Regions from separate parts of the Clostridium algidicarnis genome, predicted to be linked through region 1. Evidence: a T-box and tRNA genes for the amino acid it is inferred to sense, from the RefSeq annotation. Region 1 holds a T-box; the other holds one or more tRNA genes.
What was found. A T-box is a leader RNA that pairs with one kind of tRNA and senses whether it is charged. The one in region 1 lies ahead of alaS (alanine--tRNA ligase), so its partner is inferred to be a tRNA-Ala.
Positions count from the first base shown of each region.

Region 2: it has a tRNA-Ala gene. The T-box ahead of alaS (alanine--tRNA ligase) is inferred to sense a tRNA for this amino acid. The anticodon was not compared.

Region 1 is NZ_JNLN01000001.1:2,831,625-2,849,049, forward strand. Features, by position in the region: gene typA (translational GTPase TypA) at 1-27, opposite strand, end outside; gene BV55_RS0113575 (ribonuclease J) at 321-1,988, opposite strand; gene BV55_RS0113580 (Fur family transcriptional regulator) at 2,023-2,487, opposite strand; gene BV55_RS0113585 (DUF1292 domain-containing protein) at 2,510-2,773, opposite strand; gene ruvX (Holliday junction resolvase RuvX) at 2,830-3,243, opposite strand; gene BV55_RS0113595 (IreB family regulatory phosphoprotein) at 3,296-3,550, opposite strand; gene alaS (alanine--tRNA ligase) at 3,795-6,434, opposite strand; T-box leader at 6,494-6,665, opposite strand; gene BV55_RS0113605 (AI-2E family transporter) at 6,730-7,749, opposite strand; gene BV55_RS0113610 (PRC-barrel domain-containing protein) at 7,772-8,251, opposite strand; gene nifU (Fe-S cluster assembly scaffold protein NifU) at 8,377-8,805, opposite strand; gene nifS (cysteine desulfurase NifS) at 8,807-9,991, opposite strand; gene BV55_RS0113625 (RrF2 family transcriptional regulator) at 10,004-10,447, opposite strand; gene BV55_RS0113630 (replication-associated recombination protein A) at 10,665-11,930, opposite strand; gene arcC (carbamate kinase) at 12,102-13,037, opposite strand; gene BV55_RS0113640 (CDP-alcohol phosphatidyltransferase family protein) at 13,139-13,723, opposite strand; gene BV55_RS14965 (ABC transporter ATP-binding protein) at 13,733-14,866, opposite strand; gene BV55_RS0113650 (ABC transporter permease) at 14,935-15,726, opposite strand; gene BV55_RS0113655 (ABC transporter permease) at 15,729-16,613, opposite strand; gene BV55_RS0113660 (ABC transporter substrate-binding protein) at 16,597-17,425, opposite strand, start outside.
Region 2 is NZ_JNLN01000001.1:2,206,615-2,224,039, forward strand. Features, by position in the region: gene BV55_RS0110465 (vWA domain-containing protein) at 1-1,217, shown strand, start outside; gene BV55_RS0110470 (VWA domain-containing protein) at 1,298-4,120, shown strand; tRNA gene BV55_RS0110475 (tRNA-Ala) at 4,284-4,360, shown strand; gene BV55_RS0110480 (glutamine--tRNA ligase/YqeY domain fusion protein) at 4,533-6,185, shown strand; gene BV55_RS15150 (sensor domain-containing diguanylate cyclase) at 6,381-7,787, opposite strand; gene BV55_RS0110490 (methyl-accepting chemotaxis protein) at 8,034-9,758, shown strand; gene pssA (CDP-diacylglycerol--serine O-phosphatidyltransferase) at 9,877-10,395, opposite strand; gene BV55_RS15155 (HEAT repeat domain-containing protein) at 10,662-12,041, shown strand; gene BV55_RS0110505 (GGDEF domain-containing protein) at 12,230-13,108, shown strand; gene BV55_RS0110515 (hypothetical protein) at 13,254-13,589, opposite strand; gene BV55_RS0110520 (YtxH domain-containing protein) at 13,607-14,077, opposite strand; gene BV55_RS0110525 (CBS domain-containing protein) at 14,469-14,879, shown strand; gene yaaA (peroxide stress protein YaaA) at 14,958-15,728, shown strand; gene rpsA (30S ribosomal protein S1) at 15,848-17,107, shown strand; gene BV55_RS0110540 (tetratricopeptide repeat protein) at 17,263-17,425, shown strand, end outside.

The DNA of each region.
Region 1 (17,425 bases):
AATATCGCTTCTTATAAATAAACTCATGTTTTAGCCTCCAAAATTTAAGATTTGATTCTTATACACAAAACAAAATTGGATACGCCAAAGTACCCAATTTTGTTCTTAACCATATTAATTCTAATATTATGTTATTGAAATGTCAACTTAGTAATTAATAATAATTAATATATAGGATAAATTTCTATTTATACAATTTATGCAAGTATTTCATTTTGCCCTTATTAAATGGCTTATATACTTAGTTTCACATTAAATGCTTGTGCACTTTAATGTAAAATAAAAAGTTTTTTTACAAATTGTTTTTTTGTCTAATTTAACTAAATCTCCATTATTATAGGAAGTATCATAGGTCTTCTTTTTGTTTTTTCATATAAGAAAACTCTTAATCCTTCTTTTATTGTAGATTTCATGGTAGCCCAATCTGTAGAATGTTTTTCTTCACATATTTTTAAAGATTTCTTCACTACTTCTCTAGCTTCTTCCATAAGTTCCTCAGATTCTCTTACATACACAAATCCTCTGGAAATTATATCCGGACCTGCAATAACATTGCCTGTTTCTTTTTCAATAGTGATAACTACTGTTAAAATACCATCTTGTGATAGATGCTTTCTATCTCTCAATACGATATTACCAACATCTCCTACACCAAGGCCATCCACAAATACTTGACCTGAAGGCACAGTTCCATTTTTTCTTATAGTTTCTCTACTAACTTCTACTACATCTCCAATATCCATAATTAACATTCTTTCCTCTGGTGTTCCAAGCTTTAATGCCAGTTCAAAGTGTTGCTTTAAATGACGATATTCGCCATGTACAGGCATAAAAAACTTAGGTTTAACTAATGTATGCATAAGCTTTAGTTCTTCTTGACATGCATGACCTGAAACATGAACATCAGCTAAAGCCTCATATATAACCTCTGCGCCCTTTTTAAATAATTGATTTATAACTTTAGACACTAATTTTTCATTTCCAGGGATAGGTGTTGCTGATATAATTACCATGTCCCCTTCTATAATATTTACTTTTCTATGTTCAGATGCAGCCATTCTAGTTAATGCTGACATTGGCTCTCCCTGACTTCCTGTAGTTATAATAACCAATTGATCATTTGGATATTTATTTATGGAGTCTATATTTATAAGTATATCCTTTTCAAAATTAAGATATCCAAGTTCTGTAGCTACACCAACTATATTTTCCATGCTTCTACCTGAAACAGCTACTTTTCTATTATACTTTGAAGCTGCTGTTATTATCTGTTGAATCCTATGAACATTTGATGCGAAAGTAGCAACAATAATTCTTCCTTTAGCGGTGGAGAAAATATTTTTAAAAGTTTCTCCAACTGTACTTTCTGACATAGTGTATCCTGATCTTTCAACGTTTGTACTATCTGCAAGCATAAGCAATACACCTTTTCTTCCAAGTTCAGCAAATCTAGATAAATCAGCTACATCTCCATCTATTGGTGTATAGTCTATCTTAAAATCTCCAGTATGAAGTATAGCTCCTAATGGAGTGTGGATAGCTATAGCTACAGAATCAGCTATACTATGATTAGTTTTTATAAACTCTACAGATACACTTTTCAATTTAATTATATCTTTAGGGCTTACTCTTATTAATTCTGTGGTGCTTAAAAGACCATGTTCCTTAAGTTTTGTTTCTACTATTCCGAGTGTAAGCTTAGTTCCATAAATAGGTACATTCAACTGTTTAAGCACATATGGAAGTGCACCTATATGATCTTCGTGTCCATGGGTCAAGAAGATTCCCCTTACCTTATCCTTATTTTTTATGAGATATGTTACATCCGGTATTACTATATCTATACCAAACATATCCTCATCTGGGAACTTTAACCCGCAGTCAATTACAATAATGTCCTCTTTGTATTCTATGACAGTCAAATTCTTACCGATTTCATTGACTCCGCCAAGAGGAATTATCTTTACTTTTTCCTTTTCCTTTTTCAAATCAACTTTCCTCCTTTTATGTTAAACACCACAGCTAGTCTTTATGATCCTTTTTATAGCATTCTTCGCAAATACCAAAAAACTTTACACTGTGGTCTTTGATTTTAAATTTGTATCCTTTTTCAATTTTTTCTTCTAAGGATTCTAAAAGATCTCCTTGAACTTCTATTACTTTTCCACAGTTATTACATATCAAATGATGATGTCTATGAGTTTCATCCTCATGAACTAACTCATATCTGCTACATCCGTCATTTAAATCTAACTTATATATTATGCCAAGCTCCTCAAGTAAAACTATAGTTCTATATACTGTAGCCAAGCCAATCTCAGGACATATCTTTTTAACCTCATCATAAATTTCTTCAACGGTTAAATGACTTCCTTCATTGTCGATTATAGTATCTACTATAGCCCTTCTTTGAGGAGTTAGCTTATATCCTCTTCCTTTTAGATCTTCTTTTAATTTATTAATTTGTGCTGATGTTAAAATTGACATCATAAATACCCCATTTCACCAATTAATTAAGCTGATCCTCTGAGAAAATTGCACTATAGGCTTCAGCTACTATTTCAAATTCTTCATCATCGTCTACAGTAACTAAAATGTCATTTCCTTCACTATCCTTTAATATCTTCAAAGCAATTGCATCAGTTTCACTTTCCTGCATAGAAGCCACTATTAAATATTCATTTTCCTCTATATCAAACTTTGTAATTATTTCAAATTCAATTTCATTTCCCTCTTCGTCCTTAAGAACTACTGTATCTGTATTTTCTTCCACTTTATTCTCTCCCTTATTAATATCATTTTAAAAGTTACATCTATTTTTATCAAGTTTTACTTAGAGATTCTATCCAAGTAACCTTGAAGTATATATGTAGCTGCAACTTTATCTATTATTTTCTTTCTCTTTGCCCTTGAAAGGTCCGCCTCTAGCATTGCCTTTTCAGCAGCAACAGTCGTAAGTCTCTCATCCCACATTTCTATAGGTAAATTTAAAGCTTTTTTTATATGTTCTGTAAAGCTTAAAATACTTTCTCCTTGAGGTCCTATGCTTCCATTCATATTTTTAGGTAGACCAACCACAATAGTTTCTACTCCATATTCTTCACATATTGTCCTAAGCTCTTCTAAGTCACTTTTTTTGTTCTTTCTTCTAATAGTAGTGATACCTTGGGCCGTATAACCTAGAGGGTCACTTATAGCCACCCCAATAGTTTTAGTTCCCATATCAAGTCCTAATATCCGCATAAATTGTCCCCTTTTAAAATATTAAAATAATAAGTGCCCCAAAGGGCACTTATTATTTTATACCTAAATAAGATTTTAAAACTTCTTCAAGTATTTCATCTCTTTCAAGCTTTCTTACTAAAGCCCTCGCACCATTATAATTTGTTATATAAGTTGGATCTCCAGAAATTAAATAGCCTACTAATTGATTTACAGGATTATATCCCTTTTTCTGCAAAGAATCAAAAACCTCTGTAAGGATCTTTTTAGTTAAAGCCTGTTTATCTCTATCAAAATCAAACTGCATAGTATTTTCGTTATTACTCATATTTTTGCTGCAAAAAAACTAAAAGTTTAGAGCAGCTTCACCCCCTTACACATTATGAATTAAATGTAAGAATGATATCTCCATCTATATTATTTATCTTTACATCTACACTTATTCAAATCCTCGATGCTCATATTTATATTATAAATCAAAATACCAAAATTGTACACTATATAAATTATGAGTTTGAAATATAATAAACTTTTTGTAACAAGTTTATATATATTTACAATTCAAAATAATTTTATTTTATTAATTCTTTAAGTGTTTCTTCTACACTTTCTAAGGCTTCTTTAATTTTTTCAGTATTCTTACCACCGGCTTCTGCCATATCAGGCCTACCGCCTCCGCCTCCGCCAGCTATAGTTGCAGCTTTCTTTATTATCTTGCCGCAATGTACGCCTTTTGATACTGCATCCTTTGATGCCATCGCTACTAAATTAACTTTATTTTCTTTACTACTAGCAAGAACCACTAAACTATTTTCAATTTTATTTCTTAATTTATCTGCAATCTCTCTTAACTCATTTGAATCCATATTGTGAAGCTCCGATGTTATTATCTTAAATCCAAGAACGTCTTTTACATCACTTAACATTTCATCTTCTAATCCTTTTGCAAGTTCAGATTTTAACTGATAAATTTCTTTTTCTTTATCCTTTAACTCTTCAATATTACTGTTAATTTTAACTATAAGATCCCTTTCTGAACATTTTAAAATTGAAGAACTTTCTTTTATTAGCATTTCCTTATTTTCAAGATAGTCTATAGACTTAAATCCAGTTATAGCCTCTATTCTTCTTATTCCTGAAGCTACCCCTGATTCAGATAAAATTTTAAACAACCCTATTTCTCCAGAATTATTAACATGCGTTCCTCCACAAAGTTCTTTACTAAATGATTCTATAGATACAACCCTTACATTTTCTTTATACTTATCTTCAAATAGAGCTATAGCTCCAGTATCTTTAGCCTCTTCTATAGTCATCTCCTCTGTAGTTACAGGGAATGCTTCCATTATCTTTTCATTAACAAGCATCTCTACTTCTTTTATTTGTTTGGATGTAACTGCTGAAAAATGAGTAAAGTCAAATCTTAATTTATCCTCATCTACGTAAGATCCAGACTGTGCAATATGCTCTCCTAAAACTCTTTTTAAAGCTTCATGTAATAAATGAGTAGCTGTATGGTTTCTACAAATTGCTTTTCTTCTTTTATTATTTAATACTAACTTCACCTCATCATTTATGGATACTTCTCCATTAATAACATTAACAAAATGCATTATTTTTCCTGAGATGTTCTTTTTACAATCGTAAACCTCTGCCTTAAACAAGCTATTTTCAATTATTCCTTGGTCTCCTACCTGGCCACCCATTTCTGCATAAAAGGGTGTGTTTTCTACTAATATAATGCCACTTTCTCCAGCTTTTAAAGTAGATACATTTTCTTCTCCCTTTATTAAAAGAAGTACCTTCGAACAATCTTTAATGCTTTTGTATCCTACAAAATTAGAAGTTAAATTTTTATCTATATTCTCTAGTATACCACTATTACTTCCCATATAGTTTGTTTCATTTCTAGCCCCTCTTGCCCTTTTTCTTTGAAGCTCCATTTCTTTATTGAACCCTTCTGTATCTACCGTTAGACCTTTTTCATTCAATATTTCTTCAGTTAATTCTAATGGAAATCCAAAGGTATCATAAAGTTTAAAAGCCTTAATTCCTTCTAAAGAAGTTTTGCCTTCCTTTTGGAATTCTTCTATATATTCTTTTAATATGTCTATACCAGCATCAATTGTTTCATTAAATCTTTCTTCTTCTAGTAGTATGACCTTATTTATATAATCTTTTTTATCTATTAATTCTTTATATGCCCCGCCATAATTTTCTATTACCTTTTCAACTATATCATTAATAAATGTTCTTTTTATCCCTAAAAGTCTTCCATGTCTTGCAGCTCTTCTAAGAAGTCTTCTTAATACATAACCTCTACCTTCATTAGAAGGTAGAACGCCGTCTGCTATTAAAAAAGCCACGCTTTTAGCATGATCTGCAACTATTCTTAAGGATATATCCATGTTTTTATCTTTTCCATAAGTAACTTTTGATATCTTTGCTACTTCCAATAATATATCCTTTATACTATCAATTTCAAATATACTTTCTGTTTCTTGCATAATTGTAGCGATTCTTTCAAGTCCCATACCTGTATCAATATTAGGATGATCTAACTTATTATATACGCCATTTTCATCTTTATTAAATTGAGTAAATACAAGATTCCAGAATTCCACTATTCTATCATTTTCTGAAGCCTCAATAAAATCCTCATTAGTTTTTATTTCACCTTCGCCTCTATCAAAATGTATCTCTGAAGATGGTCCACAAGGTCCTTGCCCTATCTCCCAAAAGTTATCTTCTTTTCCTAATCTAAATATTCGGCTTGAATCTATATCCGTTTTATTTACCCATATATCAAAAGCTTCATCATCTTCTACATAAATAGTTACATATAATTTATCTTTTGGTATATCTAAAACCTTAGTAACAAACTCCCAAGACCATGGTATTATTTCATCTTTAAAGTAGTCCCCGAAGGAAAAGTTACCTAACATCTCAAAAAAAGTAGCATGCCTTGATGTCTTACCTACATTGTCTATATCTCCTGTTCTAATACACTTTTGACAGGTTGTTACCCTTTTACTTGGTGGAGTTTTAATTCCTGTAAAATAAGGTTTTAATGGCGCCATACCTGCATTTATAAGTAATAAGCTCTTATCTTCTTTTGGAACTAGTGGAAAACTTTCTATTACTAAATGGTTTTTAGTCTCAAAAAACTTCAAATACGTTTCTCTTAACTCATTCAAACTCATATATTTCATATACATATGCCTCCTAATATAAATTTTATAAAATTGGAACAAAAAAAACTCTCATCCCAGACAGGGACGAAAGTTACACTTCCGCGGTACCACCCTAATTATGCATATTAAATGCATCTCTTTAATATTTAGCTCTGAGATAGCTTTCATCTTTTAACTTAAGAAGTTTCCACCAAACACTTCCTCTCTACATAAATTAATAAGACTACTCTTTCTCTTCACAGCTAAAATATTTATTTATATGAAGATTATAGATTATACTTATATTTATGTCAATATTTCAAAAAACATTTTTTTAAAATAAGTAGTAGTTTATATCTTCATAAACAACCTTTATAATAACACCTATAGGTACTGCTATAATAAGCCCTAATAGCCCTCCTAGTTTGCCTCCTACTAGTATTAATAGTATAATTATCATAGGATGCATAGATGTGCTGTAGCCTATGATTTTAGGGGATACAACATCTCCTTCAATTTGTTGAATTATATATAAAAATAGTGTGATCCATAATGCCTTTTCTGTAGACTTAAATAAAGCCATGATTATAATGGGAATAGCTCCAAATAAAGGTCCAAAGTAAGGTATTATATTAAATAGTCCATTTATCAGAGATAATAATAAAGGAAATTCTATTTTAAAAATGATTAATGATATAAATGTAAAAGCCCAAATTACAAAACAAAGTATAAATTGACTTATTATATATCGTCCTAAAATCTCGTCTATATCTTTAGCTATGTTAGTTACAACTCTTCTATTTTTAACTGGAAAAATCATAAGAAGTTTCTCTAATATAATTTCTTCATCTATTAAAAAATAATAAGATAAAACAGGAACCACAGCATAGCCTAAAGAGTTTTCTCCAATTTCTATTATTCTTTCTACCGTATTACTTGAAATATCAACTACATATCTATTTATTTTTTCTCCTATTAATTCTTCTAATATCATTAGGGTTTTATTGTTAGATAACTTTAGTTTTCCATATATATTACTTATAAAACTATCCATATACTCTAACCTTGGATATAGGTTCTTACTTTCTCTAATTATTATAGGGATTATTGTAATAAATGAAAATATAAATAACACTAAAAAAAAGCTTATAACAAATATTGCAGAAATCTTTTTGTTTATTCCAAGTTGCATAACCTTTTTATGAACTGGTTTTAGGCTATAGGCTAGCATAAATGAAAATATAGCTATACCACCTAATTTTCTAACTATATCAATAGAAAATAAAATATAAAATAGTAATAACAAGACTATAAATATAACTAAGTATTTTATCTTTTTATTTAAAACCTTCATATTTTTACCTCAATAATAGAGCTTACCATAACCTTTTATTTGGTAAGTTCATAAATTCTATTCCTTCCCTTTCACAAATAATTATATTATCCTCACCTAGTATAAGGTTTCTTGGTGATATTATCTTTTTGTGGCTAAATAACTTGTATAAAAAGCCTTCACATATTACCATTGCCTTTATAGTGTAATCTTCTGGGTCTATTATTATATCTTCTAAAAATCCTACTATATTGTCATCCTTATCTATAACTTCTAAGTGTCTTATACTATTAAATTCTAAGAAGCTATCATTACATTTACCCTTCGCTATTATTCTTTCATTTATGTATATTATATCTTTAATAGAAATATTTATATCCTTTGCCATTAAAGATGGGGAGGATACTTCAAATCCTGTAACTTTAGCTTTTGAAAAGTTAATTAAGACATCTTTAACTTCACCCATATTCTTACCATCTTTATCTATAACCTTTTTAAAAATTATATCTTTATACCTCCACATATTATAATCATCCTATCTTTTAAATACCTTTCTTATTACTCTTAAGTTATACATATATATATTTTGCCTAATAACGCAAAAATAATACCCGAGTTCGGGTATTATTTTTATATATTTAATATCTATTATCCATGAACTTCGCTATGTAATTCATCATGGTTATGTTCTTTGTAATCCCATGGTTTAAGCCCAATAGATTCTCTATAATTGTTTATAGCTTTATGAATTGCCTCTTCTGCTAAAACTGAACAATGCATCTTAATTGCTGGTAGACCATCTAACGCTTCTGCAACCGCTTTATTAGTTAATTTCCATGCTTCTTCTAAAGACTTTCCCTTTATAAGTTCAGTTGCCATACTTGATGATGCTATAGCTGATCCACATCCAAAAGTCATAAACTTAACATCTATTACTATATTATCTTCAACCTTCATATATATCTTCATTATATCTCCACATTTAGCATTTCCAACTTCCCCAATACCATTTGCATCGGCTATTTCACCTACATTTCTTGGATTTCTAAAATGATCCATTACCATATCGCTATACATATTAAAATTCCCCCTTTTTAATAAAATCATGCCATAAAGGTGACATATTTCTGAGTCTATCTATTATTTTAGGTACCACAGATAATAAATAATCTACTTCTTCTTCTGTGTTTCCATCACCTATAGATAATCTTAATGAACCATGTGCTCTTTCATGATTAAGACCTATAGCTAAGAGGACATGCGATGGATCAAGGGCCCCCGAAGTACAGGCACTACCGCTAGATGCACAAATATTCTTATCATCTAAGGATAACAAGATACCTTCACCCTCTATGAACCTAAAGCATACATTAACGTTTCCTGGTAATCTATTTTCGCTTATAGGTCCATTTAATTTAGTATGAGGTATTTCCATAAGCCCAGTTATAATCTTATCTCTTAATATTGTAAGTCTTTTACTGCTTTTATCCATTTCATTTACTGACATCTCCAAAGCCTTACTAAGCCCTACTATACCTGCTATATTTTCTGTCCCTGCCCTCTTACCTCTTTCTTGAGCTCCGCCATGAATTAAATTATCAATTTTAATTCCTTTTTTAATATACAAAGCACCTACACCCTTAGGCCCATAAAATTTATGTGCTGCAAGAGACAACATATCTATATTCATTTCTTTAACATCTACCGGTATATGTCCTACAGCTTGAACTGCATCAGTATGAAATACAACATTTTTATCTCTACAGATTTGTCCTATTTCTTTTATAGGTTGTATTGTTCCAATTTCATTATTAGCAAACATTATTGAAACTAATATAGTATTATCCTTTATAGCAGATTTTAACTGTTCTAAATTTATAAATCCTTCTTCATCCACATCTAAATATGTAATTTCAAAACCGTGTTTTTCTAAATATTCGCAGGAATGTAGTACAGCATGATGTTCTATTTTGCTTGTTATTATATGGTTACCCTTATTAAAATTAGCAAATGCAAATCCTTTTATAGCGAAATTATCTGCCTCAGTTCCACCACCTGTAAAGAATATTTCATTTCTATCGGCATTTATAGCCTTGGCTACCTTATCTCTACTTGAATCTATAACCTTTCTTGTGTCTCTTGATATGGAATATACCGATGAAGGATTTCCATAATGTTCGCCAAAATAAGGTATCATTTCATCTAATACCTCTTTTTTTGTATACGTAGTTGCAGCATAGTCCATATATACTACCTTTTGCATATTACCAGCCCCTTACTTTTCAATTTTAATTTCTTGGCTTGAAGACTGTATTCTATTATAGTCATCTACCATATCTTTTAAAGTAACAGATTGCATAACACTGTCTATGCTATTTTTTACTTTAGCCCAAAGAAGTCTTGTAGCACAGCAATCCATGTTATTACAATGAGTACCTTCAACGCAATCTGAAATTTCTATAGGTCCTTCTAAAACTTCTATAATATCTGCAACAGTTATCTCTTCCGGTTTTCTATTTAAAATGTATCCACCCTTTGCACCTCTTACGCTCTTTATTATATTTGCTTTTCTAAGAGGAGAAAATAACTGTTCAAGATAATACTCTGATATATTTTGTCTTTCTGATATACTTTTAATCGAGATAGGTGTTTCATCACAATTTACAGCTAAATCAAGCATTGCCTTTACACCATATCTGCCTTTGGTAGATAGTTTCATATTAATCACTCCTATTAATGTTGAGTGTTTCACTTGGTTTTCATGATAATTTTATCAAATCCGACTAGAATTGTCAACAATGATTTAGATAGTAAAATTTCAGATTATTTATTAATTAATGTTTCTAATATTATCTTTATACAATTAAACATATTGTAATAATACTATCCTTTAATAATGATATATCTCAATACTAAATGCTGATTAATTTTTAAACCTATTTAATCTTATCCCAGTATTCTTTAGATGTCCTCTCCATTTTATTATTCCCATATTCATAATAAACGCTATCTTTAACATTATTTGGTAGGTATTGTTGTTGCACATAACTGTTTTTATAATTATGTGGATATTTATATTCCACTCCTCTATTTAAATTTTTAGCTCCACTATAGTGAGCATCTTTTATATGAATTGGAATATCTCCAACTTCCTTTTTTTCTAAATCATCAAGTGCTCTATCTATAGCAACTACTACAGAATTAGATTTAGGAGACGTAGCTAATAATATAACAGCCTGTGCTAAGGGTATCCTTGCTTCTGGGAAGCCTAACGTCATAGAGGAATCCACGCAGCTTTTAACCATGGCAATTGCATTAGGATATGCAAGACCTATATCTTCACTTGCTATAACCAATATTCTTCTACATATAGATATCAAATCACCAGCTTTAATTAATCTTGCTAAGTAATGAAGTGCAGCATCTACATCACTTCCTCTTATGGACTTTTGAAAAGCACTTAAAATATCATAATGGTTGTCGCCTAACATATCGTAGGATATAACCTTAGTCTGAGTGCTATCTTTTGCAATATTTAAATCTATAATCACACTATATTTTTCATTTGGTGGAGTTGAATATATTCCAATTTCTAAAGCATTTATAGCTTTTCTCACATCTCCATTAGAAGCATCTACAATATATTCTTTTGCCTCATCTTCTACCTCTACATTTATATTTTCTTCTTCCTTATTTATTATTTCTATAACCCTGTCTATAGCAATTTTCATATCTCCTTTTTCTACAGGTTTAAATTCAAATATAGTGGATCTGCTTAAAATAGCTTTAAATATATAATGATAAGGATTTTCTGTAGTACTAGCTATAAGCGTAATCCGACCATCTTCGATAAATTCAAGTAAAGATTGTTGTTGTTTTTTATTAAAGTTTTGTATCTCATCTAAATAAAGAAGTATTCCATTTATACCTTCAAAAGTATCTAGCGTACTTACAATTTGTTGAATATCCTTCAAGCTAGAATTTGTTGCATTAAGCTTATAAAATGTTTTATTGCTTTTTTTTGCAATTATATTAGCAACAGTAGTCTTACCTACCCCTGGTGGTCCATAAAATATCATATTAGTAATACGTCCACTTTTTAAAATTCTATCTAAGATCTTTCCATTTCCTAATATATGTTTTTGACCCACTACCTCATTTAGTTCATTAGGTCTTAATTTATCTGCTAAAGGTTTCCTCATATTAATCACTCTTTCAATATAATAATTGATATTCTTTTATATTTATTTTACCATAAAGATAAAAGGATATCCTACGTATCTAGGATATCCTTTTATCTCTTTTACAAAATAATTTTTATATACTGATTTTATATTAATTATATTTTAACTTAAAATATTTTATTAAATTAATTATAAACTTATAGATGTGCCTGTAACACCCTCTAAACCTTCTTTTACTTTATCTAATGATGTTATTACAGTTTCTCTATCTTCCTTAGATGCCGCAAACTTTATAGCTGCCTTAACTTTTGGCAACATAGACCCTGGCGCAAAATGACCTTCCTCCATATATTTATCCATTAATTCCACAGTTACTTTGTCTAAAGACTTTTCTTCTGGTTTTCCGTAATTTATATAAACCTTTTCTACGGCTGTTAAAATAAGCAGTTTATCTGCATCTAATATTTCCGCTAATTTTTCTGATGCAAAATCTTTATCTATTACCGCATCTACGCCTTTAAGATATTCATCCTTTTCTATTACAGGTATACCCCCACCGCCTACAGTAATTACAATATGGCCTGCATCTACTAGAGCTTTTATAGAGTTTTCCTCCACTATTCTAACAGGTAAAGGTGATGCCACAACCCTTCTCCATCCCCTACCAGCATCTTCTTTAAATATATATCCTTTTTCATCACTAATCTTTTCTGCTTCTTCTTTTGTAAAAAATGAACCTATTGGTTTAGATGGATTATTAAAATTTTCATCTTTTTCATCAACTACAACTTCCGTAATTAATGTAACTACATCTTTATTTATATTTCTTTTCATTAATTCAATTTTTATAGCTTGTTGAAGATGGTATCCTATGTATCCTTGGCTCATAGCACCACACTCCGGAAAAGGCATCATCACATTGCTACTTGAAGACTCATAGGTGGAAACTATTTGACCAACCTGTGGTCCATTTCCATGAACTATTATAATATTATGACCTTCCTCTACTAAATCTACCAAATATTTTGCTGTATCCTTTGCTGTATTCAATTGACTATTTGCAGAAGTATCCTTTGGATTTGCTTGAAGAGCATTTCCGCCTAAAGCAATAACTATTTTACTCATTTATCAATCTCTCCTTACAATCTTATTTTACACATAATAATTATATCATCTTTATTATCATATATACATAAATTTGTAATAATTCTATACAACTTTAATATTTACTTCAATATCCTCTTTGCTTCTAAAAATCGTTGAAATGCTGTAATAATTACTGCTAATGAAAATATATCCGTTATAAATACTAAATTATGAGAGAAATTTATCATAAGTGAAAACATAATAAAGCCTTCAGTTCTTTCTGCAAATCCTGCTTGATAATAAAAGGACTTCATGCCTTTTTTCTCTGTTAATGCTGCAACGGTTAAAAACAAAGTCATAGAAATCAAAATACATATAGTGAGAATTAAAAGATGTAATATATCGTTAGGGAATTTTATAGCAAGGGTTAAAATTATACCCATTTCAACCATCCTATCAAAAGTTATATCCATTAAGGTTCCAATTGATGTTGTAATTCCCTTCTTTCTTGCCATAGCACCATCTACTGCATCCAAAAATCCTGAAAACCATAACGCAAAAATAGCTACTATAGGCAAATCAAAGTATATAAATACAGATGAAGCTATTCCAATAATAAAAGCTATTAAAGTTATGTTATTTGGGGTTAAGTTTATATTTAATAAAAATTTAGCAACTAAATTGATTAATGGATTTACATATTTTCTTCCATATGTATCAAGCATGTTTTCCTCCTAATTAATAATGTTTATTTTATTAAAATTATATCCTAATATTACTTTTTCACCAACACAAAATGTCACATCTTTATTATAATTTTGTAGTACCTCTACACTACAATCTTTAGAAATTTTTATACTTAATTTTAAGAATCCTTGTATATAAGATACATTTTCTATCTTACCCTTAATCCATCCATAATCTTTTTTTAACAATGGATCCTGTGGCAAGCATTTATATACCACACATCCTTCTGGCTTTATGGCTAAATATATTCCTTTATAATTCATATACTCATTTTTCATACGAATATTACTTTCATAATCCTTTTTTATTTTACATTTAACTTCACCTAAACCTAGAATGAAATCTTTACCATAAAATATATTATCTTTTATATCACCATAAAATATATTATTAATTCCTAAAAACTCTGCTACAAATGAACTCTCAGGATTTTCATATAAATCTTTAGGACTTCCCACTTGAATTATTTTGCCTTCATTCATTATAGCCATTTTATCAAACAAAAAAAATGCCTCTTCTTTATCGTGAGTTACAAATATAGTAGTTATCTTATGTTTACTATGTAACCTTTTAGTGAATTCTCTCATATCTTCTCTAAGCTTTGGATCTAACGCACTAAAAGGTTCATCCATGAGAAGAAGCTTTGGGCTACATACAAGCGCCCTTGCTATAGCACCTCTTTGTTTTTGTCCTCCACTTAATTGATCTGGATATCTTTTTTCCATACCATCTAAGTTTACTATATTCAATATCTCTTTAATTTTAATTTTCCTATGCTCTTTAGGAACTTTTCTCATCTTTAGTCCAAATCCCACATTTTCCTCCAAGGTCATATGTGGAAAAAGTAGCGATTCCTGAAAAACCATGGCAAGATTTCTTTTTTCCGTAGGAGTACTTACTATGTTTTCTTCCCCAATATATATCTCTCCACTATTTAATTCTAAAAGTCCTGCTATAAGATTTAGCATAGTACTTTTACCACAACCTGACGGTCCAAGTAATCCAAAAAATTCTCCTTCGTTGATCTCTAACCTAGGTATATTTAGATCAAATGATCTTTCGTTTGAAGTTTTATTACTCAAATATGTTTTTTGTATATTTATTATCTTTACATTGTTCATAATACTTTTTATTACGAATTATATAACTAATTCTTAATAAAATTCCTCCAATCCTATTTGTTTTATTGTTATCTATAATGCCTTTTTATAAATGAATCTAAAATCCAAAGTGAAATAAATGACAACAATGCAAATAATATAGAATATGCAGCACCAATAGACTTATCGCCTCCACTTATAAATGGAAACATAAATATAGGAAGTGTCAATATCTCTCCACCACCTATAAACAAAGTTGTTATATATTGATTTAAAGATATAAGTAAAGTCAAACTAGAGCCAGCTATAACTCCTGGTAATATAAATGGAAGTGTTACATTTAAAAACCTTTTAAATGGGCTTGCACCCATAACTTTAGCTGCATCCTCCCATTTAAAACCTAGATTTTTATAACTAATCTCCAATGCCATAATCATATATGGCAAGGTGGACATAATATGAACTAATATTACTCCTACTGTATTTTCAGTGAGTCCAAATCCTATAAATGTTTTATGAATTCCCATAAGTATAGTTAATGGAGGAATTATTATAGGAACTATAAGTATAAATTTCATCAGTTTTTTACCCTTAAATTCATATCTAGCAAGTGCGTCTGCTGCTGGTATTCCAATAATAATGTTTATAATATTGACTATAATAGCTATAATAAAACTGTTTTTTATAGCTATTATAGTTGCTGAGTATCCTGTAAATACATATTTCCACGGTCTTATATTAAACTCTACTGGCCATAAATCTGGCCACCTCCAAAAAGATGAGAAACTTACTATAAAAAGCAATACTATCGGCATAATGCCTATTAATATAATTGATAAAATAATAAATAACACTAAAATATTTAAAATCTTTCTTTTCATAACTAATTATTGTCCACCTTATCTTTATGCTTTTTATTAAAAAAGTAATAAACAGCACTAATAAACATTATAAATATAAATATTATTATATTTATGCCTAAAGCTATAGGCCTCTCAGAAAAGTCCCCCTTCATATATAATTCATAGGAATAAACCCCTAATGTTTTAGGATATGTCATTCCTAATAAATAGGGTACTTCAAAAGCTGAAAAAATAAAAGTAAACACTATAAATGTTGAAGTTCTAAGTGGTGCTATTAGCATAGGAAAAACTATCTCACTAAAAGTCTTAAAGATATTTGCTCCAAATATCCTTGCCACTTGTATCCAATTATCTTGTACTTTTAAAAGTACAGGATAAAGCATAAGCACTATAAAAGGCGTTGTCTTCCAAACATATGCGATTATTATTCCAATTGAATTTTTATCGTTAACCAATATTGGGAATTCAGACATATCAGCTATAAGTCCAAGATTATAGCATAATATAGATACCCATCCACTTTGAGTTAAGAATAAAAACATAGCATAAGCACAAGTTAAATAAGAAAATAACATAGGTATTTGCAAAAGTCTCCATAATAATATAGATTGTTTTCTCTTTTTTTCACTTATTAATAAAAATAATAGTAAAGTTATAATAATACCTAAAATTGCAGATATTATTGTACTTACAGCTGAAATTTTAATAGTAGCAATAAAAGAATCCCAGAAAGCTTTTGACTTAAACAGCTTTTTATATACTGAAAATGAAATACCTTTATTTCCATTAGTGTTTAAAATAAAAATACTTTGAAATATACCTTGAAATATACCTCCTACCATTAATGCAGCTACTAATATAAAGGATGGCAATACTAATATATAAGGTTTAGTTTTTTGCCACATTTTCCATCCAATACTTTTCTATTATATCTATATATGAAGATGATATTTCAGATACCCTATGTTTTTCTAGTTCTTCTGAAGAAAGGGTTCCTTCTCCTCTATCTATATCATTTAATTCTTTCTTTTCTTCTGTAGATAGCTTATCTGAACTTATAATTGTTCCATCTCCCCATATATCAGGACTCATCTTTTTAAATTGAGCCTCTTTTGAAATCATAAAGTCTATAACCACCATAGCCGCATCTTTATTTGGTGCATTAAAAGGTATTGTTAAATAGTGGGTATTGGAAAGTGTACCCTTATCTAGCACAAAGCTTCTGGTGCTTTTAGGAAATGCACCTTCTTTTATTTTATTGGCTGCATGTATTGGATTATATGACATAGTGATCCATATCTCTCCATTAGAATATAATTGATCAAGCTTTGAAGAGCTTTCTGGATAGGTATTACCTTCTCTCCATAAATAAGGCTTTATTTCATTTAAATAATTCCATAAAGACTCTGAATCCTTAGAAAATTTCTCTTCGTTTAGTTTGGGAGAAAAAGCTTCATATCCTCCACTAGTTTCTAAAAGTGTTTGGCGTACAAAAGCGCTTCCAGTAAAATCTGGTGGTGCAGGATAAGTAAACTTTCCAGGGTTCTCTTTAACCCAAAGCTTAAATTCCTCCATGGATTTTGGTGGATTCTTAACCTTCTCAGTATCATATATAAAAACAAATTGTGCTTTTCCAAAAGGAGCCTCTAATCCTTCTGTATCCTCACCAAAGTCAGTAGTAATGTCTTTTGCATTTTTATCTACATACTTATTGTAA
Region 2 (17,425 bases), 630 kb from region 1:
TAGATATAGAAGACATAAATGGTAAAGTAGTTGATTTAACACAAAAGTCAAGTAATGCATCATTAGATTTTCTTTCTTATAGTGAAAATAAAGAAGAACTTAAGGTACTAGTTAAGGTAACTAATAGGGGAAGCTATGAATACACTTCTGATGTAGCTTTATATGGGGATGAGAAACTTTTAGATATAAAATCTATAACTTTAAATCCAAAAGAAAGTAAAAATGTTCTCTTTGATAAAATATACTTTAAAGGAGATATACTTAAAGCAGAACTTACAGAAGAAGATAGCATAAAAGAAGATAATTTTATATTTGAAAAGGTATTGAATGAAGATAAGAAAAAGGTTCTTCTTGTTACAGAAAAAAATATATTTCTAGAAAGAGCTTTGCAAACTATACCTAGTATAGATATTTATAAGACAAATGAAGAATCAAATATAAATAAAGAAGATAAATATGATCTTTATATATTCGATAATATAACACCAACAAACATTCCAAAGGGCGGAAATCTACTTCTTATAAATCCTGAAAGTAATTCTATATTTAATGTTAAAGAAGAGCTTCAAGGAGGGGATGGAGTAGTAACTAAAAGTAGCCTTAGTAAGTATACTGAAGGGTTGAAATTTGCTATTAAAAGTTATAAGGAAATAGAAAAACCAAATTGGGCTGAGGAATTTTTAAGGGTAGAAGAAGACAGCCTAGGATTCATAGGGAATTATAATGGAAAGGTTGTAGGGGTTTTAGGCTTTGATCTTCATAACTCAGATTTGACACTTAAAGCTGAATTTCCTATATTAATTCATAATGTAGTAGGAAGACTTTTAGATAATGGAATGTTAGATAAATATAGCTTTAAATCAGGAGAAGAGGTTAAGATAAATGCTAGAGTAGATGGTGAAGCAGTTAAGATCACAAATCCTAAAGGTGAAGAGGAGATTATAGATTTAAGGTTTCCTTTAAAGCCATATAGAGGAACAGATATTATAGGAATTTATGAGGTAGTTCAAAACATAAATGAGGAAAGTATAAAAACATCATTTACAGTAAACTTTCCAACAGATAGTGAGTCAAACATTGAAGAAGAAAACAAATCAATAGATAATTTAAAAGAAAACAAATCTATAAAAGGTGGATTAAACCTTAGGGTATATTTAATAATACTATCTTTAATAATTATTTTTATTGAGTGGATTTTATATTTAAAGGGATATTAGGAAAAAGCAAAGATTAGATCTAAAAAGATAGAAGGGAGAGTATGGTTAAGTTTTAATGCTTTCTTAACCAATAGAAATTAGTGAACTTAGAGATAATAAGACCTATATTTTTACTCCTCATACCTGTTTTTGTAGCAATTGTTATATACACATTTAAAGATTTAAAAACATTTAGAAAAAGGAATACATTAGCAGCCATTTCTAGGATAATAATATTTACATTATTATGCTTAGCTCTTTCTGGCATAACTATTAAATTAAATATAAAAGATACTTCAACGTTGTTTTTATTTGACGTTTCAGAATCAAATAAAGAATTTAAAGAGGAAGGCGAAAAATTTATAAAGGAATCTATTGAAAGTATGCCTAAAAAGAATAAGGCAGGGGTTATGGTTTTTGGAGATGGAACAATTTTAGAAAAGTTTTTTTCAAAGGGAAATGCATTTAACGGTATTTCAGACATACCACTTTCTACATCAACTTCTACAAATATAGAGGATGCTATTACAAAAGCTTTATTAACTTTTCCAGAAGAAAGTGCTAAAAGACTAGTAATTATAACAGATGGTGAAGAAAATAAAGGAAGTTTACTTAAAACAGCTTCATCATTAGAGACTCAAAATGTAGAGGTTAAGGTTTATAAAGTAAATAAAAGTGAAAAGCCTGAAGTATACGTAGATAAGGTAAGTATACCAGAACGTATAAATATAGGTGATGAATTTTCAGTAGTTATAACAATAGAAAGCAATGTAAAAACTTCTGCTAAGGTTTCGCTATATTCAGATAGAACTAAAAAGGCAGAGCAAAGTGTAGATGTTGAAAAAGGAAAAAATAACTTTGTTTTTAAAGATATTCAAGACTCGGGAGGCTTTAAAAGTTATAAGGTAGTAATTGAGCCCACTTTAGACAGTGAAGTAAAGAATAATGAATATCTTACATTTACTAACGCAGAAGAAAAACCAAAAATCTTATTAATTGAAAGTAAAGATGGAGAAGGAAAAGAATTAGAAAATATATTTTCTACGCTTTCTGTGAATTACAGTAAGATAAATTCAAAAGAAGCACCAAGAAACCTTAAGGAAATGCTAGAGTTTAAATCTATAATTACTGCTAATGTACATATAGATGATATTAATAAGGGGTTTGTAGATAATTTAGAGGATTATGTTAAGGAATATGCCGGATCTTTTATAGCTACAGGGGGAGAAGATTCTTTTGCTTTAGGAGGCTATTTAAATACACCTTTTGAAAAGGTACTTCCGGTTTACATGGATATGCGTGGTAAAAAGGAAATACCTAAAATGGCATTAGCTCTTGTAATAGATCATTCTGGAAGTATGGGTGGCGGAGAGAATATAACAAAACTTGCATTAGCTAAAGAGGCCGCAGAAAAAGCTGTAGAAACATTAAGACCTATAGATGATATAGGAGTTTTAGCCTTTGATGATTCATTTAACTGGGTAGTACCTATTAAAAACAGTAAGGATAAAGAGGATATAAAAAGTAAAATAAGAGGTATAGATGTTAATGGTGGAACAAGTATTTATCCAGCACTAAAGGAAGCTTATGATGGATTAAAAAATAACGATGCAAAGATAAAGCATATTATACTCCTTACAGACGGACAGGATGGGTTTAATCAATACGAAGATGTACTTAGTACTGGTAATGATGAAAAGATAACCTTATCTACAGTGTCAGTAGGATCAGATGCAGATAAAACTTTACTACAGAACCTAGCAAGCCTTGGTGGAGGAAGAAGCTATCATACGGACATATACACAGATATCCCACGTATATTTGCAAAAGAGATCTTTTTATCATCGAAGTCATACTTAAACAATAGGGAGTTTACGCCAAAATTAACTAGCCCTCATAATATATTAAATGGAGTTGCAAAGGATGGGTTTCCAACTCTACTTGGGTATGTAGGATCTTCAGCAAAAGAAACTTCTAGTATAATACTATCTTCAGATGAAGATGATCCTATACTTACAGCCTGGCAGTATGGACTTGGAAGATCTGTTGCATGGAATTCTGATATGGCTGGAAGATGGAGTAAAAATTTATCTAGCTGGAATAAGACCACTAAGTTATGGCAGAATATACTTAACTGGTCTATAGAAAGCTATGGTGATGGAGAAGGAATTATAAGCGTTAATATTACTGGAAAGCAGGCATTTATAGAATACGAAACAAAAAATAAAGGGGAAAGCCAAAAAGTGAATGCTTTAGTAACTAGTGAAAAAGGCGAAAAATCGGATTTGTATTTAGAAGTTACAAAACCTGGGAAGTATTCTGGGGTTTTAGATCTTAAGGAAACAGGCTTTTATAGTTTAAATATAAGAGAGATAGAAGACGAAAAAGTAATTAATAGTCAAAATACCACTATTGCTATGCAATATTCTCCTGAATATAAGTTTTTTAAAGATAAAGGAGCATTAGATAAGCTAGTAGAGGAGACTAAAGGTACCTTTGTAAAATCTTCTGATGAAATATTTAATTCCAGCTTAGAATCTGTATGGAGTAGAATAGATTTAAGCAATATACTTTTATCTATGGCACTTGTTTTATTTATCATAGATATAGCGTATAGAAGATTAAATTTAAATACCAAGCTATTTAAAGTGAAGGGAAAAACAGGTAAACAATATAAAAAATCAAAAAAGAGTTTTAAGAAAAACATTAATAATGAAGATAAAGATACTATTAAGGGTAAGTTAGAAAAGGTATCTAATAAAGACTTTGTTAAATCAAATTTTAATACATTAGATGAAACTGAAAATAATAAAAAAGATATTGATACTAATAAAGATAATAAAAAACAAAATTTAAGTGAAAAATCTAAAACCTTAGATACTTCTTCTTTACTAAGAAAAAAAGAGGAAAGAAATAAATATTAAAGGTCAACTAGGTAATTATATGTAATTGCCTAGTTTCTAGATAAGTAGCCACAATTCAATATAGACTAGATTTTTATTCCTAATAACTATATAATAGGTATAGTTAAATTATTTTAATTCGTGACATGTTAAAATGTTATAATTAGAGATAAGGTAAAAGTATGGGGGTATAGCTCAGTTTGGGAGAGTGTTTGAATGGCATTCAAAAGGTCGGGGGTTCGATCCCCCCTATCTCCACCAATTGAATTAGTCTAAATAAGATTAAGCCTATATTATATAAGAATATTTAAAATAGAAGTGAAATATGAGATGAGTTTAATTTTTATGATATAGTATATAGATAGATGATCTTATTTTAATTGCTGAATTAAATTAAAAAGGTAATAGAATACTAAGAAGGGAATGGTCACAAGTGGAGATTAATAATAATACTTCAAATTTTATAAAGAACATAGTAAAAGAAGATATAGATTCAGGAAAGCATAAAGAAATAGTAACTCGTTTTCCACCAGAACCTAATGGATACTTACATATAGGTCATGCAAAATCAATAGTTTTAAATTTTGAACTTGCAGACGAGTTTAAAGGAAAAACAAATTTGAGGTTCGACGATACAAACCCTATTAAAGAGGATACAGAATATGTAGAATCAATAAAAGATGATGTGAAATGGCTTGGATTTAAATGGGATGAACTATATTTTGCATCGGATTATTTTGAAGAGATGTATGATAAAGCTAAATTGCTTATTAAAAAAGGTAAAGCTTATGTTTGTGATTTAACACCAGAAGAGATGAAAGAATACAGAGGAACCTTAACTGAACCTGGAAAAGAAAGCCCTTATAGAAATAGATCAGTAGAAGAAAACTTAAATCTTTTTGAGAAGATGAAAGATGGAGATTTTAAGGATGGAGAAAAGGTATTAAGAGCTAAAATAGATATGGACTCTCCAAATATGAATATGAGGGATCCTATAATATATAGAATATCTCACACTAGTCATCATAATACTTTGAATAAATGGTGTATATACCCTATGTATGATTTTGCGCATCCATTAGAAGATGCTATAGAAGGAATAACTCATTCAATTTGCACCCTAGAATTTGAGGATCACAGACCTCTTTATGACTGGGTAGTAAAAGAATGTGAAATGAAAAGTGTGCCAAGACAAATAGAATTTGCAAGGCTTAATATTACAAACACTGTAATGAGTAAAAGAAAACTAAAATTATTAGTTGATGAAAAGATTGTAGATGGATGGGATGACCCAAGAATGCCTACCATAGCGGGGCTTAGAAGAAAAGGATATACGCCTGAATCTATTAGAAACTTTTGTAGAGCCATTGGAGTTGCTAAAGCTAGTAGTCTTGTAGACTCTCAAATGTTAGACCATTTTATAAGAGAAGATTTAATGCCTAAGGTTCCAAGAACTATGGCAGTACTAAAACCTTTAAAGCTTATAATAACAAATTATCCTAAAGACCAAGTAGAAATGCTGGATATAGAAAATAATGGAGATAACCCTGAAGCAGGAATAAGGAAGGTGCCTTTTTCAAGCGAAATTTATATAGATCAAGATGATTTCATGGAAAACCCTCCAAAAAAGTATCATAGATTATACTTAGGTAATGAGGTAAGACTAAAGGGTGCTTATTTTGTTAAGTGTAATGATGTTATAAAAGATGAAGAGGGAAATGTAACTGAGATACATTGTACCTATGATGTAGAAACTAAGAGTGGTAGTGGATTCACAGGGAGAAAGGTAAAAGGAACTATACACTGGGTAGATGCTAAGATGGCTAAGAAGGCAGAATTTAGACTATATGAGCCTTTAATATTAGACGATGAAGAAGGAGCTGAAGGAAAGCATTTCTTAGAACAAATAAATCCAAATTCTATGGAAATATTAGATGGATTTGTTGAACCATTTATGGAAGATGCAAAAGCTCAAGATAAATTTCAATTAGTTAGACATGGTTACTTTAATGTAGACGAAAAGAGTAATGAAGATAAATTGGTTTTAAATAGAATAGTTTCTTTAAAAAGCTCATTTAAATTATAATTAAAAAATTAATATAGGTTTAAAATGCACTCTATAAAGTAGAATTTTGAAAAGTTCTACTTTATAGAGTGTTTTTTGTAGGGTAGAATAAAAGATCATAAAGTAATCACAAATTACATTGAAAAGGTTCAATGTAATAGTATTTCTGGATTAGGTTTTATAAATATGAGTTATTGATATCAACTATATGAAGAATTATTTAAATATATGAATTTGATTTCTACCATTTCTTTTAGCAAGATAAAGAGCTTCATCAGCCATTTTTATTAAAGAATCTTCAGTTATATTATCATTTGGTAGTATTGAGGATATCCCAATGCTTAAACTGATAATAGGAGTGACTTTAGAATATAAATGAGGAATACTTAGATATTCTAGAGAACTTTTAATACTATTAGAAATAATTAATGCTGCATCATCATTACTGTGGGGCATTAATATTACAAATTCTTCTCCACCGTAGCGGGCAGCTAAAAAAGGTGTGTTTTTTGTCAATTCGTTTATCAGCATTGCAACTTTTTTTAAACATTGGTCTCCTTCAAGATGACCATAATTATCATTGTAAAGCTTGAAATAATCTATATCCATCATTATTAAAGATAAATAGGTCTTGCTATCTTTACACTGCTTAAAGAAAAGAGATAGATTTTCATCAAAAACTCTTCTATTCGATATACCTGTAAGTCCATCTATTTCAGACAAGGTTTTTAATTTTAGTTCTATGTTCTTCCTTATGGTCACATCTTTAAAATTCCAAAAGTGACCCTTGTATTGGTTATCCATATTTATAGGAATGTAATCTATTTCTAAGGTTCTACCATCTTTTAGATAAAACTCATTGTTAATAAAAAGAGTTTTATTATATTTGACTTTGCTCATAGTACTAATAAAATAAGTAGGATTCGAAAACTCATACTTAATAATATCCATGAAATAGTTTTCATTTTTTTCCACTAAATATTTAGGTGACAAATCTAATCCGAATAAATCAATAAGTGCTAAATTTGAATAAGTTATTTTACCATGATCATTTTGAGCTAATATTCCTGAATTAAGATTTGATAATAAGGAGTCTAGCTGAGATGAGGTATATTTAAGTTTGTTATAAGTGGAATTATAATTATTTATGTATTCAGCTATTAAGTATGCTAAAAACAAAGATAGTGTAGAAAATAAAACGTGAAAAGGAAATAATTTCAGTACTTCATTATTATCTTTTAAATTAAGTATAAGCGATAGTAATATTAAAATTAAAGATGATATATTGGCATATCGAATTTTTTTTAGGCTAGTTATCTTTTTAGTAGATATTAAATAACAAACTAAAGACAATATTAGTGTGATTATTGATGCTATAATGCTAGTAGAATTAAATCCTATAAACAATCTTCCAAGTATAATTATAACTGTAGTTATAAAACCAGATATGGGATTTGAATAAATAAAGGACATAATAATAGCAAGATGTCTTAAATCTACTATGGTATTATTTTTGAGTGAAATGCTAAAATGCATTAATACTAGGCCAAGCATTCCGAAGGTTACCCCTGAAATTACGCTATCTAAATTTTTGTTTTTAAAGGATAGCTTGGGGATTATCATACCATTAAAAAAGAGGAAGGAAATAAAAGTTACCATATTAATAAAAAAACTGTCTAACATATACTACACCTCAATATATAAGTAATTAAATATAAGTTAAGTATAACATGGGTTAATATATATATAAACAATTCAAAAGAAATACATATAATCTGTACTGATATAAAATAAAAGTATTGAAAAGTATATCCAAAATTGTTAACATAGTGTTAAAAGCAAAATATAACAGAAGGAGATTAAACTATTATGATGAAAAATATTAAAATCAAAAGCAAAATTACAATAGGTCTTATAACTGTTATGCTAATTATGTCATTTGTTATTATTATAGCCTATGATGGCAACGTTAAAACAAATAAACAAATAAACCAGAACATGTATACTTATGAAATTATAAGAGAAGCAGATTTACTTACCACAAGTATTGTAGATATGGAAACGGGTATTAGAGGATACGGTATAACTGGTGATAAAGAATACCTAGAGCCATTTAACAATGGAAAATTAGAAGTAAAGGAACATTTGGATAGATTAATTGAATTAACTGAAGGAGACGAAGAGCAACAAACAAGACTTGCAAGTCTTAATATTTCTGTGAATAGCTGGATTGTAAGAGAAGGTGAAGCTTTAATGGGAATAAGAAATAAGGTTAATTCAAATGAACTCCCTCCAGATAGAGTTGCATACTTTATGAGTACAAAACAAGGTAAAAAAAGTATGGATGATATAAGGAGTATTTCAAAGGAACTTGTACAAGTAGAAAAAGATAAATTAGATGTTAAAATAAATGATATGAATAGTTGGCAAGTAAAAGCTAAAACTGTAATGATTTTAGGTACACTTATAGCATTCATAATAGGTTTTATTGCCATATACATAGTGGTTAGATCTGTAACAGGACCTATTAATCTCCTTCAAAAAGAATTAGATGGACTAGCTAGTAGTGGTGGAGACCTTACTAAAACAATAGACATAACCTCAAAAGATGAAATAGGGGATCTTGCCTCTAGTTTAAATAGGTTTATTCAAGAAATTAGATGTATAATCTTACAAGTTAATGAAAACGCATTATCTGTGAAAAACAATGTGGGAAATATAACAGAATCCATGATGTCATTAAATAATGAGATATTAGATGTGAGTGCTAGTACTGAAGAGCTCTCAGCTAGTATGGAAGAAACAGCTGCAGCTACAGAAGAAATGAATTCATCAGCAGATGAAATAGCTAAGATAATAGAAGATTCATCTAAGAAGACTGAGATAGGAGTTAAACAATCAGATGAAATAAGGGAAAGAGCAGAAAATATAAGAAATCATGCAGAAATTTCATCTAAAGAATCTTATGAAATATATGAAAAGAGCAAAGAAACTTTAGAAAATGCTATGGAGAAATCTAAGGTTGTAGAACAAATAAATATTTTTTCAGAAACTATATTAGAAATATCATCAAAAACCAACCTTTTAGCTTTAAATGCAGCTATAGAAGCTGCCAGGGCCGGGGAGGCTGGTAGAGGCTTTTCAGTTGTTGCTGAAGAAATTAGAAATCTTGCAGAACAATCAAATGAAACAGTATCCAAGATTAAAGCCGTTACCTTTGAGGTTGTAGATGGGGTAAAAGAACTTACGAAGTCTTCTTCAGATATATTAGAATTTATAAATAATAAGGTTATAAAAGATTATGAGAATCTAGTAAGTATTGGACAAGGATACAGTAAGGATGCAGATTATGTATCTACTACAATGCAGGATTTTAATTCTATGCTAAAATTAATTGAAGAATCCCAAAATAGTCTTTTACAGGTCATCGAAGATATAACTCACACCTCCTATGAAGGAGCAGAAAATACATCTAGCATATCTGAAAAGGCTCTAATGGTAAGAGAAAACTCTGAGGCAATAGTTGAAAGTGCAGAAGGAGTTAGCAAAAATTCAGACAAGCTTTTAGAATCAGTTTCAAAATTCAAAGTTTAATAAATAAAGATATGAAAAGCTTTTACAAAGTAACAAATAAAAAACTATCTGTAAACTTTACAGATAGTTTTTTATTTGTTACTTATATTATTTTGAGCAAATATAAGTAAACAAATAATTATCTTTTTTGGAATTTTATATTACTTACCATAAGATAAGATAAGATTGCTGCTAATATTACAATTATAGATGGATTCATAAATCTAGCTTTTGTAACAAGTACAAATAAAGCTATTAGTATACCTGCAAAGGTTATTGGTATGCCTTTAAATACACCATCAAAGTCAGAGATGTTATATCTTGCAAGTCTATAAGCACCAGCTATAGGAAAGGCTAATAACACAATGTAACCTAGAAGTCCCATTGATTTAAAACTATATAAATTAAATATTAAAAGTGCAGGTGCTACACCAAATGATATTAAATCACTAAGAGAATCAAGCTCTTTGCCTATTTCACTAGATACATTTAATGCTCTTGCTACCCTACCATCATACCTATCAGCTAAGCCTGCCATTATTATGAATAAGCTTGCTAAAATATAATTTCCATCTAAGGTCATAAGCAAAGACATAACTCCACAACCTAAATTGCTTAATGTAAGGACATTAGGGATAGCATTTTTAATTTTATACATATTATCTAAACTCCTTTCATTAATAAATGTTTATAATTTAACAATATCAGAACTATTTATTGGAGACTGCTAAATTAATTAGTATAATTTTTAAGAATAATAAAACTATACTAATATATATTATAGCATCATTAAGTAGAAATAACATTACCTCAACCTTAAAAGAACCTTAAACCATAAAAAGATAAATTAAGTGTAATCAATAATATTTTATTTTTAATACAATATATGTTAACATAAAAATAAAAACGTAAAAGGTGATATGTATGATTAATGATTTGAATATGACACCCTATGAATTAGGGGAGAGCGGAAATGTAGAAAATATAGTACATATTATAGAATATATAAAAGATGGAAGCATTAATGAAAAAAGGTTAGCCGCATCTGCTCTTAGGAAAATGTCTGTTTATTATAAAGAAGATTGCAATAAGGCTATAGACTATCTTATACAAAATTTAAATACTACAGCGCCACAGCTTAGACAATACTCTCTAAAAGCATTAAAAGAATTAGATTTAAGTGAGGAACATTTATTTATTTTAAAAAAACACATAAAGAAAGAGGATAAACAGTATAATACTATCATATATGATGAAATTTTCAGCAAGTATCAATATGGTAAAAATGATATTATAAAAGAAACTATTTGTGCTAATAATTTATCTAATTTGTCTATAATGGAGTATTTTAATGGTACAAAGGAGATTCCTTTAAAGTTAAAAGAAGATTATAAAAATAAATCACAAGTATTTATAAATAATCTTTATGAATCAGCACAGTTAATAATAAATGATAAAACACTTTTAGGAATTTTTAAAAAGAGATATTGTGTAAATAAATATTATACGCTTCAATCTTTAAGCAAAGAATATAATCTACCTAGAAACTATATTGAAGATTCTATGGAAAATTGTATCAATAAGATTGCAGAGTCCATAAGCGAAGAATTGCAAAAGGAAGATCGTGGAGATAAATTTATAAACTTATATAATAGTATTACACATATTCTTAAAATGGAGGAAAAAAGGACATTTATAGAGAGATTAGTTTTATTTTTATATTGGGGATTTCCTAAAAGTCATTTAAAACTTATGGTTAAAGTAATAATGATGATTATTTATAATAATCCAAAAGAATGGAAACAAGAATCTGTAATCTCATCTTATGAAAAGTTTCTAGATAATTTACATAAAAGCAAACTAAAAGATGATTTTAGAAAGATATTATATAAAAATGTTTTTTGGCCAGAAAATATAAAGATACTAGGCATAGAACAATTTAAGATCATAAATACTATTGACTATTTAAAAAAGGATTTAGAGAAAAAAGGTAAATTTATTAAAAGTGAAAAGCTGAATATGAATATATATTATAAGTCTTTATATCAAAAAGATTTATTGAAAAATTTAGAGTTACTAGAAGAAGTAATTTTTTATAGCACGTTTAACTTCAGATTAAAAGGGCATAGTGATGGAGAGTATTATATTAATGATATTTTTTTTGTTTTGAAGGATGGAAGATCGGTTGTAGTTCTTACACCTATTAATGAAAAAGATTTAACCAAAGTAAATAAAAATCGGGACTTAGCTTTTGAAAATTTATGCAAAGAAAAAGGCCTGGGTATATGGATATTTAAATCTTAGTAGTTTATTTAGTAGCTTATAATGGAACTGTATTAATTAAATTTATACATAAGTAATATTTAAAACAAAACATAAGCAGTGAATATTTAAAGCATTGTTTAATTTTATAAGTAAGGCTTTATTAAAAGAATATAGGTATGATATACTATATAATAAATGTTATATTGTAGTTGAAAGGTGAGTTTATCATGAATAGTTTAGAAGATATAATTAAGAATGTTAAATTATTAGAAAACCTTTATGATGATTTAAGAATAGTAGATCCTATAAAAAAGAAGGTAGTTTATCATAAAGGAATTAATAATGTTCCTGTTGATAAAAATTGCTATGACTTTTGGAGGAAAAAAAGCCATTGTGAGAACTGCATATCTTCAAGAGCTTTAGTAGAAAAAGATAATTGTGTAAAGATTGAGTATACTGGGAATAAGGTTCTTTTAATTATGGCAACTAAGATACTCTATAGCGATAATAGATATATACTTGAAACATTTAAAGATATAACCAATATAGGGATTATAGCTGATATAGAAAATAAGTCAGAAGAATATATATTAAGCTACATTAAAGATATGAATAACAAAATTATAAGAGATGATTTAACTGGTATATATAATCGAAGATATATAAATGATAAATTACCTGTAGATATACTTTCTGTTAAATTATCTAAAATACCTTGTACAGTTGTAATGATTGATATAGATGATTTTAAAATAATAAATGATGAAAATGGTCATATTATAGGAGATAATGTATTAAAAGATTTTAGCCAGTTTATAAATAACGAGGTTAATAGTGTAAATGGATGGATAGGTCGTTATGGAGGAGAAGAGTTTTTTATTTCACTTCCTAACATGGATAAAGAGCATAGTCTAACTTTTATTGAAAAAATAAGATTGGGAATAGAAAACCTATGTTTTAATTATGAAAAAAGGTGTCTTAAGGTCACTATTAGTGGGGGGATATATGAGATTAAAGGATCTGAAGAAATAAATGAAGTTTTTAGAAATGCTGACAACAGACTTTATAATGCTAAACATAAGGGGAAGAATCGTATAGAAATGTAATTCTAAAAATAATACATTATAGATATAAGGGGGAGTAACAATGAAAAATAAATCGAAGTTTACCATAACTCTATTAGCTTTAACAGCATTAGTTTCTATAATAAATAATGATAAAAAGGCTAAAAGGGAATAGGCTCTTTAGAGCCTATTTAAAAAATACATTTTTAACTATTGATATTATCTCTTTTAAAGTAATAAGATAACCTTCTACATCGTCCTTTATGTCTATAGCATCTGCGGTTGTAGTAGTTAGAACTTCGCTTATATCCTTAATATTATCTGTAATCTCTGCTATGTTTTGGGAAGCTTTAGGAAGGTAATTTGTGACTTTATTTATATTTAATTCATTTTCACCTAGAATTTTGTCTACTCTAGCTAAAACTTTACTTAATTTGTTTAAGGCCATTATTAAATATATTAATGCAGCAGCAGCTAGTATACCTAAGATTGTATAGCCTAAACCTGAAAATGTTACATACATCTTAAAATCTACCTCCTTTACTTTTCAGAATTATTAGCGTTAGAGTCATCATTTTTTTCTTCTACATAATCTTTTATCTTTGATTTAGCTTCTTTATAATTTTCTTTAGCATCTTCCTTAGTTTCATTTACAACGTTTTGTACTTCTGATGCAGTTTCTTCAACGATATCTGCAGCATCTTCTACAACTTCTTTTGATTCGTTTAATTTACTTTTTATTTTAGCCTTCGCTTCAGCACTTTTACATTTAAAATCCTCAGCCTTAACTTTAATATTTTCGCCTAAACCTTGAGTTTTATCTTTAACAGTATCATTTAAGTTTTGAGCAGCGTTTTTAATGTCCTCTCTAGTGCCCTTGCCAGACTTTGGAGCAAGTAATACTCCTGCAAGCGCACCTGCAGTTGTTCCGATTAGTGCATTTGTTAGAGCACGCGTTCTTTCTTTTCTTTTAATTTCTTTTTTCTTCTTTTCTAACATTGATTTTAACATTGAATATACCCCCTTAGTTTCTTTCAAATAAAATAAATATCGTGGATTATAAAGAGTAAGACAGAAATTATTAACAACTAATGAAAATTACTTTTTAATAGATATTATGTACCATTATATCTACTTTTTTTGCTTAATTCAACATATTAAATTAGTTTTAGGGGAATTGATTAATTATTTAGAGTTATTGGTACATTGATAATAATGATTTTATCAATGTACCAATAAAGTTTATTGATTTTAGTCACTTATATATGAGATATACATAATATGATACTGTGTATTATTAAAGTATTTGTAAAGTTTTTAAATTTGTTTATTATTAATGAAATTTTATGATAAAATATACTTAGAGAATAAAAAGAAATTTTTCAAGAGGAAAGGATTTAAAATGAATATTGCATTTTTTATTACACCTAAAAATGATGTTGTCCATGAAACTTTAGATGCTACAATGAGACAAGTATTAGAAAGGATGGAGTATCACGGTTATACAGCTATACCACTTATAAACTCGGAAGGTAAATATGTGGGGACATTGACAGAGGGAGATTTATTATGGAAGTTAAAAAACACTCCAGAACTTACTTTTAAAAATACATCAAAGGTAAGTATCGAAGATGTGCCAAGAAGAACAAAACATAAATCTGTATCTATAAATGCTAATATTGAAAGTTTAATATCACTTTCTATTAGTCAAAACTTTGTTCCGGTGGTAGATGATAATGGAATATTTATAGGAATAATCAAGAGAAGTGATATAATAAACTATTGTTATCAAAATATGGAAAGCTTAAGTTAATAATATTAAAGAAAACTACTTCTTTTTAGAAGTAGTTTTAATTATTTATAGAAAAAATTTTGAAAGGAAAATATACTTATGAAAATGATAGTTTCACCAGCAAAATCTTTAGAATTTAAGAAACATATACCTTATGAAACTTATTCTAAACCAGAGTTTTTAAATTGTGCTGAATATTTAATAGAAGAATTAAAAGAATTATCAAAAGAAGAGATAGGAAATCTCATGAATATTAGCTATAAGCTATCAGAAATTAATTTTTATCGTTATAAAAGTTGGAATAAAAATTTACATGAAGGTACTAGGCAAGCTATATATGCTTTTGATGGAGATGTTTATAAAGGTTTAAATTCCTATGAGTTTAATAAATCAGAAATAGATTTTGCTCAAAACAATCTTAGAATATTATCGGGACTTTATGGTGTTCTTAGACCTTTAGATTTAATAAAGCCTTATAGATTAGAAATGGGTATTAAATTAGAAAATGATAAAGGAAATAATTTATATAAATATTGGGAGTATAGATTAACTAATTATATTAATAATGATTTAAAAGAAGATAAAGAAAAGATACTACTAAACTTAGCATCAAAAGAGTATTCTAAAGTTCTCAATAGAGGGTATATGGATAAAGATATAAAAATAGTATCTCCTGTATTTAAGGAGTATAAAAATAATAATTATAAAATAGTAGCTATATATGCAAAAAAGGCAAGAGGGTTAATGGCTCAGTATATAATTAAAAATAAAATAAATAAACTAGAAGAAATAAAAGAATTTAATTTAGAAGGATACGCGTTTAGGGAAGATATGAGCACTAAAGAGACCATAGTTTTTACTAGAGGGTAACTATTTGAAGTAATTTTTCCATATAAAGACATTTGAAAGTGAAGGAAAAGTACGCAGGAGCTGTTTTTATGATATAATTTTAATGTAGATATATAATTTTATGATTAGGAGTGGATTTTATGGAAAATAATATAAAAAATGAAGAATTAAAAGTAGAGGACATTGTAAAAGATGAGGTAACTAAGGAAAACCATGAAATAGAATCACCAGAAAAGGTAGATATAGTAGATACAAAGGAAGAAGAAATTACTAAGGATTCTTATGATTTTAAAAAGATTCAAAAAGATGACATTATAACTGGAACTGTAATTAAGGTAAATAAAGAAGAAGTATTTGTAAATATAAACTATATGGCAGATGGTATAATACCAAAATCTGAAGCTATAGAGAATGTTGAAGAAGAATTAGATACTTTATTTAAAGAAGGTGACAAAGTAAATGTGTTAGTAATGGAAATAAATGATGGCGAGGGAAATGTACTTTTATCTAAGAACAAAGCCGAAGCTATTAAGGTTTGGGATGACTTTGAAGAATCTTTAAAAGACTCTACTTTGTTACAAGTAATGATAAAAGAGGAAGTTAAAGGTGGGCTAATAGCATATATAAAAGGTGTTAGATTATTTTTACCAGCATCTCATGTTTCAATAAGACATATAGATAACCTAAAAGATTTTATAGGAAAATCTTTAGATGTTAGAGTGATTGAATTAGATAGAGCAAAGGGAAATGTAGTAATTTCTAGAAAAGTAGTAGAATTAGATGAGCAAAACAAAAAAAGTGAAGAACTTTGGAAAGAACTTAAAATTGGCGAAAAAAGAAATGGTGAGGTAGTTAGGTTAGCAAGATTTGGAGCTTTTGTTGATATTGGTGGTATACAAGGGTTGGTTCATATATCTGATCTTTCATGGAAGAGGATATCAGATCCACAAGAAGTAGTATCTGTAGGGGATGAAGTTCAAGTATATATATTGGATTTTGATAAAGAAAAAAATAGGGTATCACTTGGACTTAAAGATTTAGAAGAGGATCCTTGGAACACAGTAAATACTAAATATAAAGTAAATGATATTGTTGAAGCAAATATAAGTAACATTGCAAAATTTGGAGCATTTGTTGAAATAGAGCCAGGAGTAGAGGGCCTTGTACCTTTAGGCGAAATACAAGAAGAAAGAGTAATAAATGCATCTGATATCTTAGAAAAGGGTCAAAAGGTTAAAGTTAAGATATTAAATATGGATGTTGATGCTCATAGAATAACATTAAGTATAAAAGAGGCCATTGATGATGGAATAGATTATTCATCCTTTAATGAAAAGGGAGACAATATAACTCTTGCTGATATATTAGGAGATAAATTAAAAAACTTTAAAATAAAGTAACATAACAATTAAAATAAGAGAAGATTACGAAAGTGATCTTCTCTTATTTTAATTTTAATATAGATTTTAATAATAACTATAATAAGTTGAAAAATTATGTTAAAATACAATATATTATATCTTATTTTAAGAAATATTGTAAGAGGTGGATTACTATGAGCGTTGAAAATAAAACAAAAGAATTTATGCCCTATGGAAATGCATTTTATTTTGAAGAACCAAAACTAAATAAAAGAAAATGTATTTCAGGATTAATCATGTTAATACTTTTCTCATTAATAAACCCTTTGCTAATAATAGGAGTTGTAATTTATCTTT